Regions from separate parts of the Sphingobium fuliginis genome, predicted to be linked through region 2. Evidence: predicted binding sites of a transcription regulator. Region 2 holds the regulator's gene; the other holds the start of a gene.

What was found. The regulator LexA, encoded in region 2, represses DNA repair genes until DNA is damaged. The targets are predictions, from matches to a motif close to GTTCCNCNCTTGTTCT.
Region 1: H5V43_RS05380 (ATP-dependent helicase) is a predicted target of LexA. The motif match lies at 2,217-2,232, and genes of this name have one in related genera.

What each region holds. Positions count from the first base shown of each region.
Region 1 is NZ_CP060035.1:1,144,120-1,149,739, forward strand. Features, by position in the region: gene H5V43_RS05380 (ATP-dependent helicase) at 1-2,145, opposite strand, end outside; gene H5V43_RS05385 (GFA family protein) at 2,252-2,647, shown strand; gene H5V43_RS05390 (hypothetical protein) at 2,784-3,257, shown strand; gene rsmD (16S rRNA (guanine(966)-N(2))-methyltransferase RsmD) at 3,464-4,012, opposite strand; gene H5V43_RS05400 (pseudouridine synthase) at 4,072-4,983, opposite strand; gene H5V43_RS05405 (response regulator) at 5,145-5,603, shown strand.
Region 2 is NZ_CP060035.1:486,623-492,242, reverse strand. Features, by position in the region: gene trpD (anthranilate phosphoribosyltransferase) at 1-714, shown strand, start outside; gene trpC (indole-3-glycerol phosphate synthase TrpC) at 711-1,502, shown strand; gene moaC (cyclic pyranopterin monophosphate synthase MoaC) at 1,499-1,984, shown strand; gene H5V43_RS02325 (molybdopterin molybdotransferase MoeA) at 1,981-3,162, shown strand; gene H5V43_RS02320 (hypothetical protein) at 3,247-3,405, opposite strand; gene lexA (transcriptional repressor LexA) at 3,559-4,245, shown strand; gene H5V43_RS02310 (ComEC/Rec2 family competence protein) at 4,236-5,620, opposite strand, start outside.

The DNA of each region.
Region 1 (5,620 bases), 660 kb from region 2:
GCTCATGTCATCCCGCCCCTTGTTGCCGAGCGAGACCGCTGATGCGCGCGCCTCCACGATCCTTGCGGGTTCGCGGGTGAACTGTCCGCTCTGTTGGGCGCGCTGCCACCCGGGGCCGCGACCGGTGCCGCGCTGGACATTGGCGAAGGGATCGGCCCGCTCCGACCAGTTGGCGCGCCAGAGCGAGGCGCCGCCGGACATGCTGCTTTCCTCCTCCACATGTTCGGGAGGCAATTCCCCGACGAAGCGCGAAGGGATGGAGCTGGTCCACTGGCCATAGATGCGGCGGTTGGCGGCGTGCAGGATGACGCAGGACTTCCTCGCCCGCGTGATCGCGACATAGGCGAGGCGGCGTTCCTCCTCCAGGCTGTTGAGGCCGCCTTCGTCGAGCGCGCGCTGGGAGGGGAAGATGCCTTCTTCCCACCCCGCGAGGAAGACCGTGTCGAACTCCAGCCCCTTGGCGGCGTGGATGGTCATGATCGTGACCTTGCGCTCGTCCTGTTGCGCCTCATTGTCCATGACGAGGCTTACATGCTCCAGGAATGCGCCCAGCGTCTCATATTCCTCCATGGCGCGGGTCAGTTCGTTGAGGTTCTCCAGCCTTCCCGCGCTTTCGGCGGTGCGTTCGGCCTGGAGCATGGCGGTGTAGCCGCTTTCGTCCAATATCTGTCGGGCCAGTTCGGCATGGGGAAGTTGCACCGCGCGGTCCCGCCAGCGGGCGAGATCGCCGATGAAGGCGCCGAGGCTGCGGCGGGCCTGCGGCGTCATCTCGTCCGTGTCGAGGATTCGCGCGGCGGCGAGGGCAAGCGGAACGCCCTCCGCCCGGGCAAGCCGATGCAGCTTTTCCACGGCCTTGTCGCCCAGGCCGCGCTTGGGGACGTTGACGATCCGTTCGAACGCCAGGTCATCGGCGGGCTGATTGACCAGGCGAAGATAGGCGAGAGCGTCCCGAATCTCGGCGCGTTCATAGAAGCGGAAGCCGCCCACGATGCGATAAGGCAGGCCGATCTGGATGAAGCGGTCTTCGAACTCGCGCGTCTGGTGCTGGGCCCGGACGAGGATGGCGACCCCCTCCAGCGATTGGCCGCTGCGTTCGATCGATTCGATCTCGTCGCCCACGCGCCGCGCTTCCTCCGGCCCGTCCCAGACGCCGATGATGCGGACCTTCTCGCCCACGTCGATGTCGGTCCAGAGCGTCTTGCCCAGGCGATTGCCATTTTCCGCGATCACTCCTGACGCAGCGCCCAATATATGGGGTGTCGAGCGATAATTCTGTTCCAGCCGGACGATCTTCGCGCCGGGAAAATCCTTTTCGAACCGCAGGATATTGGCGACTTCCGCCCCCCGCCATGAATAGATAGACTGGTCGTCGTCTCCCACGCAGCAGATGTTCTTGCGCTGCTGGGCGAGCAGGCGCAGCCACAGATACTGGCTGCTGTTGGTGTCCTGATATTCGTCCACCATGATATAGCGGAAGCGCTGCTGATAGCTTTCCAGCACGTCCCGATGGCGTTTCAGGATCGTCAGAACATGCAGCAGCAAGTCCCCGAAATCGCAGGCATTCACGTCCCGAAGACGCGCCTGATAAGCGGCGTAGAGCTTCTGCCCCTTTCCGTTGGCATAGCCCTCGCTCTCGCCGGCGCCGATTTCCTCCGGCGTCAGCCCCTTGTTCTTCCACTGGTCGATGAGGCCGGCGAGCTGGCGTGCGGGCCAGCGCTTCTCGTCGATTCCCTCCGCCTGGATGAGCTGCTTCATCAGGCGAAGCTGATCGTCCGTGTCGAGGATGGTGAAATTGGATTGCAGCCCCACCAGTTCGGCGTGGCGGCGCAGCATCTTCGCGGCGATGGCGTGGAAGGTGCCCAGCCAGGGCATGCCTTCGACGGCGGGGCCGATCATCCGGCCGACGCGCTCCCGCATTTCGCGCGCCGCCTTGTTGGTGAAGGTGACTGCGAGGATTTCCGAAGGATAGGCCCGACGGGTGGCGATCAGATGGGCGAGGCGAGCGGTGAGCGCCGCCGTCTTGCCCGTGCCGGCGCCTGCAAGCACCAGCACCGGCCCCTCGGTCGTGAGCACGGCCTCCCGCTGGGGTTCGTTCAGCCCCTGGAGATAGGCGGGATCGTCGGGGGAGGGGGCGGGCAGAGTCATGCGCTATCAACTAGGGTGCCGGGCGGGAAGCGGCAAGGGCGGGCGGCCCTTGCACCGTTGCTCCTTCTATGAGAACAAAAGGCGAATCATGCAAGGAGTAAAGGCCATGTTCTCGGGGCGGTGCCAATGCGGGGCGATCCATTACGAAGCGCAGGGCGAGCCGGCCTATAGCGCGCTGTGCCATTGTTCGGATTGCCGGAAAAGCGCGGGCGCGCCGATGGTGGGCTGGGCCCTGTTCCCTGAAGAACAGGTGACGGTGACGGGTCGGCCGGTGGCATACCGGTCCTCCGACAATGTGACGCGGGAATTTTGCGGAACCTGCGGTACGGGCCTTTTCTACCGCAATGCCGCCGTGTTCCCCGGCATGATCGACATCCAGACCGGAACGCTGGACGACCAGTCGAACCTGCCGCCAGCCATCCACGTCCAATTTGCCGAGGCCGCGCCATGGATGGAGGGCGCGCATCAACTGCCCAAGTTCCAGCGCTACCCCGAGGCCTGAGGCCGACAGGCAGGATCGTCTGGCGGCGCATCCGCAACGGCTCGTCGCCCGGGCCGGAACGCAGGCATCGCGCATCCGGTTCTTTGTTCAGCCCAAACGGCAGAACGGGGCGAGAACAAAGGAAAGGATGATCCCGATGAAATCGATCCTGTTGGCAGGTGCGGCCATATTGGCCTTCGGCACCGGCGTTACCGGCATTGCGATCGCGCAGGACATGCCGGCTTCGGCGCAGCCGCCCGTCGCCGATACGCCGCCTCCGCCCGAGCAGGGCGCGACTCCTGCGACGCCGGCGACCCCCGCCGAACCGGGAGCGACGCCAGCCAGCCCGGCCACTCCGGCGACGCCCGCGACGCCGCCCCCAGCCGCCGATCCCAATGCTGGGCAGCCGACCGGAGCCGTGCCGCCGGACACGGGCATGCAACCGGCTCCTGCCGGCGTTCCGCGTGATCCGTCCGCTCCCGTCGGAACCTCAGCCAATCCCGCGACCGTGGGTGGCAATATGACGCCGCCGCCGACCGAGCAGAAGGATTATCCGCTGTGCAGCAGGACCGTGCAGGATAGCTGCATCAACCGGAGCGAAGCGCCCAAATCCATGCGCAAGCGGCGTTGATGCTTGCAAGACCGGGCATGGCGGCGATCATGGCTGCCAGCCCGGTCCAGCTACGCCGCCGGTCAGGCTGTGCCGATCGAGCACCGTCAGCAAGGTCGCCGGGGCTGCTCCCGATATGCCGGGTCGCAGGCTGGGTGCAATGCGCAGCCGCGGCGATGGTCCATGGTCATGTCCGTCGCGCCATCACTTCACCCAATCCGCCTGGACTATTCGGCGCGCTCCGTTGCGCGCAGCAGCGTCAGTCGAGCCTTTCCCACGTCACGGGTCGTCTCCACGGTAAAGCCCTTTACCGCCACATCCTCGCGCCGGTCGGTTTCGATGCTGATCCAGCTTGCGGGCCCGGTCCAGCCCAGGCGGCTCAGCTTGTCCAGCGCCACCATGCCAGCGCCGCTCTGATAGGGCGGATCCATGAAGATGAGGTCCAGGGGCTCGCTTGCCGGACCCAGCGACAGGACGCTGCTCTGGCGGATGTCGGGGCGGATGCCCAGCCTGTCGCCATTGGCTCGGATCGCGTCCAGCGCCGCGCGGTCCTGTTCCACGAAGATGCAGCTTGCCGCGCCGCGCGAGAGCGCTTCGAACCCCAGAGCGCCCGAGCCCGCGAAGAAATCGCCAACGCTCAGCCCCTCGAAGGAGCCGATCCGGCTCAGCAGCATGGAAAACAGGGTTTCCCGGGTGCGGTCCGCCGTAGGGCGTGTTGCGTCGCTCTTGGGGGCGGTAAGGGGGCGACCCCGCCATTGGCCTGCAATTATTCTCATGGGCTGGCTCGTTCCAGAAAAGAAGGGCCCCTCGACAGGCTCAGGGCGAACGGAGGGGGTCAGGGTTTCCCAAGGCTCTTGCGGAAGACGACCAGATCGTGCTGCCGCACTTCCTCGACCGCGCCGGATGCCAGCTCGCCCAGATGGAAGGGGCCGTAGCTGGTGCGGATCAACCGGTTCACCTGAAGCCCCAGATGTTCGAGCACGCGGCGGACTTCGCGGTTCTTGCCTTCGGTCAGCGTCATTTCGATCCACTGGTTGCGGCCGGTGCGGCGTTCCAGATTGGCCTCGATCCGGCCATAGCGTATGCCGTCTATCTCCAGCCCGTCGAACAGGTCCTCCAGCTGGTTCTGACTGACTTCACCGAAGGCGCGGGCGCGGTAGGTGCGCGGGACGCCGGTGGAGGGCAGCTCCATCTGCCGCTTGAACTCCCCATCGGTGGTGAGCAGCAGCAGGCCTTCGGTCGTCATGTCGAGCCGTCCGATCGGCATGACGCGCGGCAGGTCGGCGGGCAGCTTGTCATAAATGGTCGGACGGCCGCGGGGGTCGCGTTCGGTCGTCAGGAAACCCGCCGGCTTGTGGAAGAGGAACAGGCGCGCAGGTGCCGGTGCGGCGACCGGATTCCCGTCGACCGCGACGCCGTGCAGCGAAGTGAGGAGGGTGGCGGGGGTCGACACCGCTTCGCCGTCGAGCGTGATCCGCCCCTCCTCGATCATCCGCTCGATCTCCCGCCGGGAGGCGACGCCTGCGCGGGCGAGCAATTTGGCGATGCGCTGCGGTTCGTTCTTGCCGCTGGCGGCGGCGGCAGCGCGGGCAGGATGGGGATTGGCGGGATTGGCGGGCGCCGTCCTGGTCTTCTTGACGGGCGGGCGGGCCGGGCGTGATGCCGGCGCCGGTTTGGCGCCCGTCGGACGCCTGGGACCACCGGAGCCCGGCCGACGGGGCGGCCCAGATTTTTTCGGCGGTTTCACGGAAGAGTTCCTTTTCAAAACAGGGTGGCCTTCCCATATCCGGAAGGCCGGGAAATTGACGAATGGTGCTGTCCTTGCGCCCATGCGCCGGGACGATGGGAAACCCCTTCGGGGCCTTGCACGTTGGTCGGGTGAATGGCGCAAATGGGGCGGATCGGCAAATGTTTTTCGGGCTGGTAAAAGGGGAAGCCGAAGCGCGGGGGCGGCGCAAGGCCATACGCAGCGTGCTGGTGGTCGAGGACGAACCGCTGGTCGCCTTCGACAATGAGCATGTGCTGGAAATGGCCGGCTATCGCGTGGCCGCGACCGTCGACGAATATGCCCATGCAGTCACCATCATGCAGGAGGAAAGCGTCGATCTGGTGATCGCGGACGTGACCCTGCATGGGGAGAAGACCGGCATCGATCTTGCGCGCTTTGCGGCGGGCAGAGGCGTGGCGGTGTTGTTCGTGACGGGGGCCTGCCCTGTCGACGCGCGGGAAATGGCCCTGGGATGCCTGGCCAAGCCCTATGCGCCGCGCGATCTGCTGGCGGCGATCGATGTCGTGGATGCCCTGCTTCGGGGAAAGGCATTGCCCCGTTTTCCCGACGGTCTTCACCTGTTCGAGGACGCCGCCTGATCCGGGCCCGATATAAG
Region 2 (5,620 bases):
GTCGCGGCGGCGGGCGTGCCCGTGGCCAAGCATGGCAACCGCGCCGCTTCCTCCAAGGCGGGCGCAGCCGATACGCTGGAAGCGCTCGGCCTGGACCTGGACCGCGCCGCCACGACAGCCGAAGCGACGCTGGCCGATCTTGGCATCTGTTTCCTTTTTGCGCAGAATTATCATCCCGCGCTCAAACGGCTTGGCCCCATCCGCAGGGCGATCGGGGAACGCACCATCTTCAACCTGATGGGGCCGCTCGCCAATCCGGCCGGGGTGCGCCGTCAACTGGTCGGCATAGCGCGTCCGGACTATGTCCCCGTCTATGCGGAGGCGCTTGCGGAACTGGGCGTCGATCATGCGATGATCGTTTCCGGCGACGAAGGACTGGACGAACTGTCGCTGGCCGGCGGCAATGCTCTGGCGGAGGTGAAAGGCAGCAGGCTGGTTGCGACGCGCCGCCTGACCGCTGCCGAACTCGGCCTGTCCACCCATCCGGTCGAGGCGATCAGGGGGGGCGACCCCGCCTATAACGCCGCCGCCCTGCGCGCCCTGTTGCAAGGCGAAGCGGGGCCTTATCGTGACGCGGTGTTGCTGAACGCCGCCGCCGCCCTTGTCGTAGCCGACGCCGTGTCCGATTTCCGCGAAGGCGTGGAGGAAGCCGCCGAAACCATCGACCGCGGCCTTGCCAACGCGCTGCTCAATTGCTGGATAGCCTATAAATGACGAACAAGCTGATCGAAATCTGCGATGTAAAGCGGGAGGAAGTCGCCCGGCGCAAGGCCGCCACGCCCATCTCCTCGCTTCACGCCCGCGCCGCCGAACAGACGCCTCCGCGCGGCTTCCGCAAGGCGCTGGACGGTGCCGCCGGCTCCGGATTCGGCCTGATCGCGGAGATCAAGAAGGCCAGCCCGTCCAAGGGCCTGATCCGCCCCGATTTCGATCCGCCCGCCCATGCCCGCGCCTATGCGGCGGGTGGCGCGGCCTGCCTGTCGGTGCTGACCGACGAACCTTATTTCCAGGGGCATGACGATTATCTGGTCGCGGCCCGATCGGCCTGCGCCCTGCCGGTGCTGCGCAAGGATTTCATGGTCGATCCCTGGCAGGTGCTGGAAAGCCGGTCGCTCGGCGCCGACGCGATCCTGATCATCGTCGCCGCGCTGGACGACAATCAGATGGCGGAAATAGAGGACGCCGCCCTTGGCCTGGGCATGGATGCGCTGGTTGAAGTGCATGATGCGCAGGAACTGGAGCGCGCGATGAAGCTCCGCTCGCGCCTGATCGGCGTCAATAATCGCGACCTGCGCGACTTCACGGTCGATTTCGCCCGCACCTACGAACTGGTCGGACAGGCTCCGGAAGGATGCACCTTCGTTGCGGAAAGCGGCATCGGCAGCCATGACGACCTGCTCGCCATGTCGGACCATGGCGTGCGCTGCTTTCTGGTGGGGGAAACCCTGATGAGGCAGGAGGATGTCGAAACCGCCACGCGCAGGCTGCTGACGGGGCGATGAGCAAGCTCACCCATCTGGACGAGGAGGGGTCGGCCCATATGGTCGATGTTTCCGCCAAGGCGACGACCGCGCGCAAGGCTGTCGCGAGCGGCCGCATCAGCATGAGTCCCGATGCAGCAGCAGCGATCGAGCAGGGATTGGTGAAGAAGGGCGATGTGCTGGCCGTGGCCCGCGTGGCGGGCATCATGGCGGCCAAGCGGACCGCCGACCTCATCCCGCTCTGCCACCCGATTCCGCTCAGTTCGGTCAGCATCGACCTCGATCTCGACGGCAGCGGCGTGACCGTGACGGCGACCGCGAAGACCGCCGGTCAGACCGGCGTGGAAATGGAGGCGCTGACCGCCGCGTCGGTCGCGTTGCTGACGGTCTATGACATGGCCAAGGCGCTGGACAAGGGCATGATCATCAGCGACGTGCGCCTGCTGGCCAAGAGCGGCGGCAAGTCCGGCGACTGGACGGCTGGGGACGGGCCGGCGTCATGAGCCTGCTTCCGGTCGCGGAGGCGCAGAGCCGCCTGATGGCGCTGGCAAGGCCGCTGCCGACGGAGCATATGCCCATTCCCGCCTGCGCCGGACGCTGGCTGAAGGAAGATGTCGTTGCGCTGCGTGATCAGCCCTGGGCCGATCTTTCCGCCATGGACGGCTATGCCCTGCGCGCCGCTGAATGGCCCGGGCCATGGCAGGTCGCCGCCGAAAGCGCGGCGGGGGGCCCGCCGCCTCCGCCCCTCGAACCCCGCCAGGCCTGCCGCATCTTCACCGGCGCGCCCTTGCCGCAGGGCGCCGACAGCATCCTGATTCAGGAAAACGCCGCGCGCGAGGGGGACATGCTGCGCGGACTGGAGGAGGCGCTGACGAAGGGCCGCCATGTGCGTCCGGCCGGTTCCGACTTCCGCAAGGACGGCCTTTTGCTGAAGGCCGGCAGCGCATTGGGGGCGGCGCAGATCGCGCTCGCCGTGTTGGGCGGGCATGGGACGCTGCCCGTATCGCGGCGGGCCCGGGTCGCCCTGCTCTCGACAGGCAACGAACTCGTGCCCCCCGGTGCGCCGACGCAGCCCGGCCAGCTTCCCTCCTCCAACGCGCCCATGCTGGCCGCCCTGCTCGCCGGCCTTTCCTGCGATGTCATCGATATGGGGATCGTGCCGGACGATCTCCCCGGCATGATCCAGGCCTTTGCCCACGCCAGCCAGGCGGACATCATCGTTTCGACCGGCGGCGCATCGGTGGGCGATCACGACATCGTCCGCCCGGCTTTCGTCCAGGCCGGGGGCTCGCTCGATTTCTGGAAAATCCGCATGCGTCCGGGCAAGCCGTTGATGGCGGGGACATTGGGTTCCGTCGTCTTCCTGGGCCTGCCGGGCAATCCGGTATCAGCCTTCGTGACGGCGACGCTGTTCCTGTTGCCGCTGGTCCGCAACATGATGGGCGCGGCATCGCCCCTGCCCCGCACCGCGCCGGCGACGCTCGCCGCGCCGCTGCCCGCCACGGGGGAACGCGACGATTACCTTCGCGCCTTCCGCACGGAAGCGGGCATCGTTTCCGTGACATCGCAGGACAGCGCCGCCACCGCGGCCATGGCGATGGCCGACTGCCTCATCCTGCGACCTGCCGGCTCTGCTCCGGCCGCCGCCGGCGATCCCGTCACGGTTCTTCCCCTCGCATAAGGAAAGGGGCCGCCGCGCGACCCCTTCCAATGCAGTCCTGACGGATGGCGGCGATGTCAGCCATGCTGGACCGCCGCCGTTCCTTCAGCGCTGCTGCTTGCCGGGCGACTTGTCCTGACGGCGTTCATCGCCCATCTGGCCCTGCCGGTCTTCCTGCTGCTGCTGGCGTCCACCCTGGCTGGAGCGGTCGCCGCCCTGCTGGTCGCGACGTTGACCGCCGCCCTGGTTGTTCTGGTTGGCCATCTTTCTCTCCTATTCACCTTCTTCGTGGAAGGCAGGCGTTAAACGGCCTGCGGCCTTCCGCGTTCCAGCAAAAGCGCCCAACGGTTAGGCGCTTGACTTGCCCCGTTCCGTTTCCTATGCGTTCTCCATCCGTTCCAAGGAGGGCAAGGCGAGATGTTGACACCCAAGCAACAGGAATTGCTGAGCTTCATTCAGACCCGGCTGGAGGAGGGAGGCGTATCCCCCTCTTTCGAGGAGATGAAGGAAGCGCTGGACCTGCGGTCCAAATCCGGCATCCACCGCCTGATCAATGCGTTGGAGGAACGCGGCTTCATCCGCCGCCTGCCCAATCGCGCCCGCGCACTGGAAGTGCTCAAACTGCCCGATGCCATGCATCGCGCTCCCAAGGTCGTCGTGCCTGCCAAGCCGCCGCTGACGCCCGGTCCAGCGGCCAGCAGGCCCCCGGTCGCCGCCAACGACATATTGGAGATTCCGCTGCACGGCCGGATCGCGGCGGGCGTGCCGATCGAGGCGCTGGAGGGGCAGAACATGCTTTCCGTTCCCGCCGCGCTGCTGGGCACCGGGGATCATTATGCGCTGGAAGTGGCGGGGGATTCAATGGTCGAAGCGGGCATTCTGGACGGCGATTTCGCGCTTATCCAGCGCACCGACGTCGCGCGCGAGGGGCAGATCGTGGTCGCCCTGATCGACGAAAATGAAGCGACGCTGAAATATTTCCGGCGTGAGGGTCCGAAGGTCCGGCTCGATCCCGCCAACAGCGCCTATGAACCGCAGATCTACGACCCTCGGCAGGTCCGCATCCAGGGCAAGCTGGCAGGGTTGCTGCGCCGCTATAACTGATGCTTCCTGTATTCGCGCGGCCGGCTGGAAGGCCGCGCGACCCAGGGGTGCTCATCATGCCACGCCTTCGCGCTGCGCATGGTGCCATGGTCCAGATCGATGGTCAGGCCACCCGTCCTGGCGAGGAAGCGTCGATCCACCTTCAGCCAGCGTGGGCGACAGGCGCCCTGCAGGCGGCGGTCGCTGACGACGATGTCTGAATAGGCGCAATCCCGCGCCAGTATCGCATTATCGATCCTCACGCTGCTTCGCGTCAGCAACAGGTTCCAGTTCCGGCCCCCTCCCTTCAGGCGAACGGCGCATAGATCGGGAGAACAGCGAGCCTGGGGCAGCGCCGTCAATGCCTGCAAGGTACCGTCATAACCCGCGCTTTCCGCCATGACGTCGCGCGCATAGCCGCCGGCGCGAGCCCGCAGCATCGCCATGCCGCCATCGGCAGTGCGCACCGCGACATGCCGGCCGTCCCCGCTTATCAATATGGCGGGCATCGGGCTGGTCAGCACCATCATGACGCCGGTGGTCACGGGCATCAGACCCGCCCAGCGCCACCGGCTTCGCCATAGCAGGCACCACAGCATGCCCAGCAGCATCAGGCCGAACACTACGCCCGACTGGGCGGGCGCCAGAACCACCGCCCAAGGGCTGGATGCCACGCCATGGGCAATCAGCAACAGCAGGTCGATCGATCGCGCGGCAAGCCACCAGAAGGGCGCACCCCACCCGCCTAGGTCCAACAGCAAGGCCGTCGCCTCCAGCGGCATGACCACCAGCGTCGTAAGCGGTATGGCCACCAGATTGGCGATCGATCCCAACATGCCCGCCTTGTGGAAATGGAACAGCGCGATCGGCGCCAGCACCAGCTCCACGGCCAGGCCGGTCGCCAGCATGCCCGCAAGATTGCGCCCGATCCGGCGCCATACCCCTTCGTCACGCGGCGCGAGAAAGGCGCGGAAGGCCGGATGCTCGCCTAGCGACACCAGGGCTATCACAGCCGCGAAGCTCATCTGGAAGCTCGGCCCCACCAGTGCTTCTGGCCAGAGGATCAGCACCACCAGCGCCCCCGCCGCCACGAGCCTGAGCGTGATCGCGTCCCGCCCCATCGCCAGTCCGCCCAGCACAAGCAGGGCAGCGACGCAGGATCGCACGGTCGGCACCTCTGCGCCGGTCAGAAGCGTATAGCCGATGCCCGCCAGAGCGCCGCCGCCCGCGGCCAGCAGCATCAGCGGCCAGTCGAGAGCCGCCCGGCGGCTGAGCGCCATCAGCCGCATCAACAGGAAGATCACCGCAGCGATCAGGGCCGTGACATGCAGACCGCTGATCGACAGCAGATGCGCAAGGCCGCTCCGCCGCATCGCCTCCGCATCTGCCTGCGCGA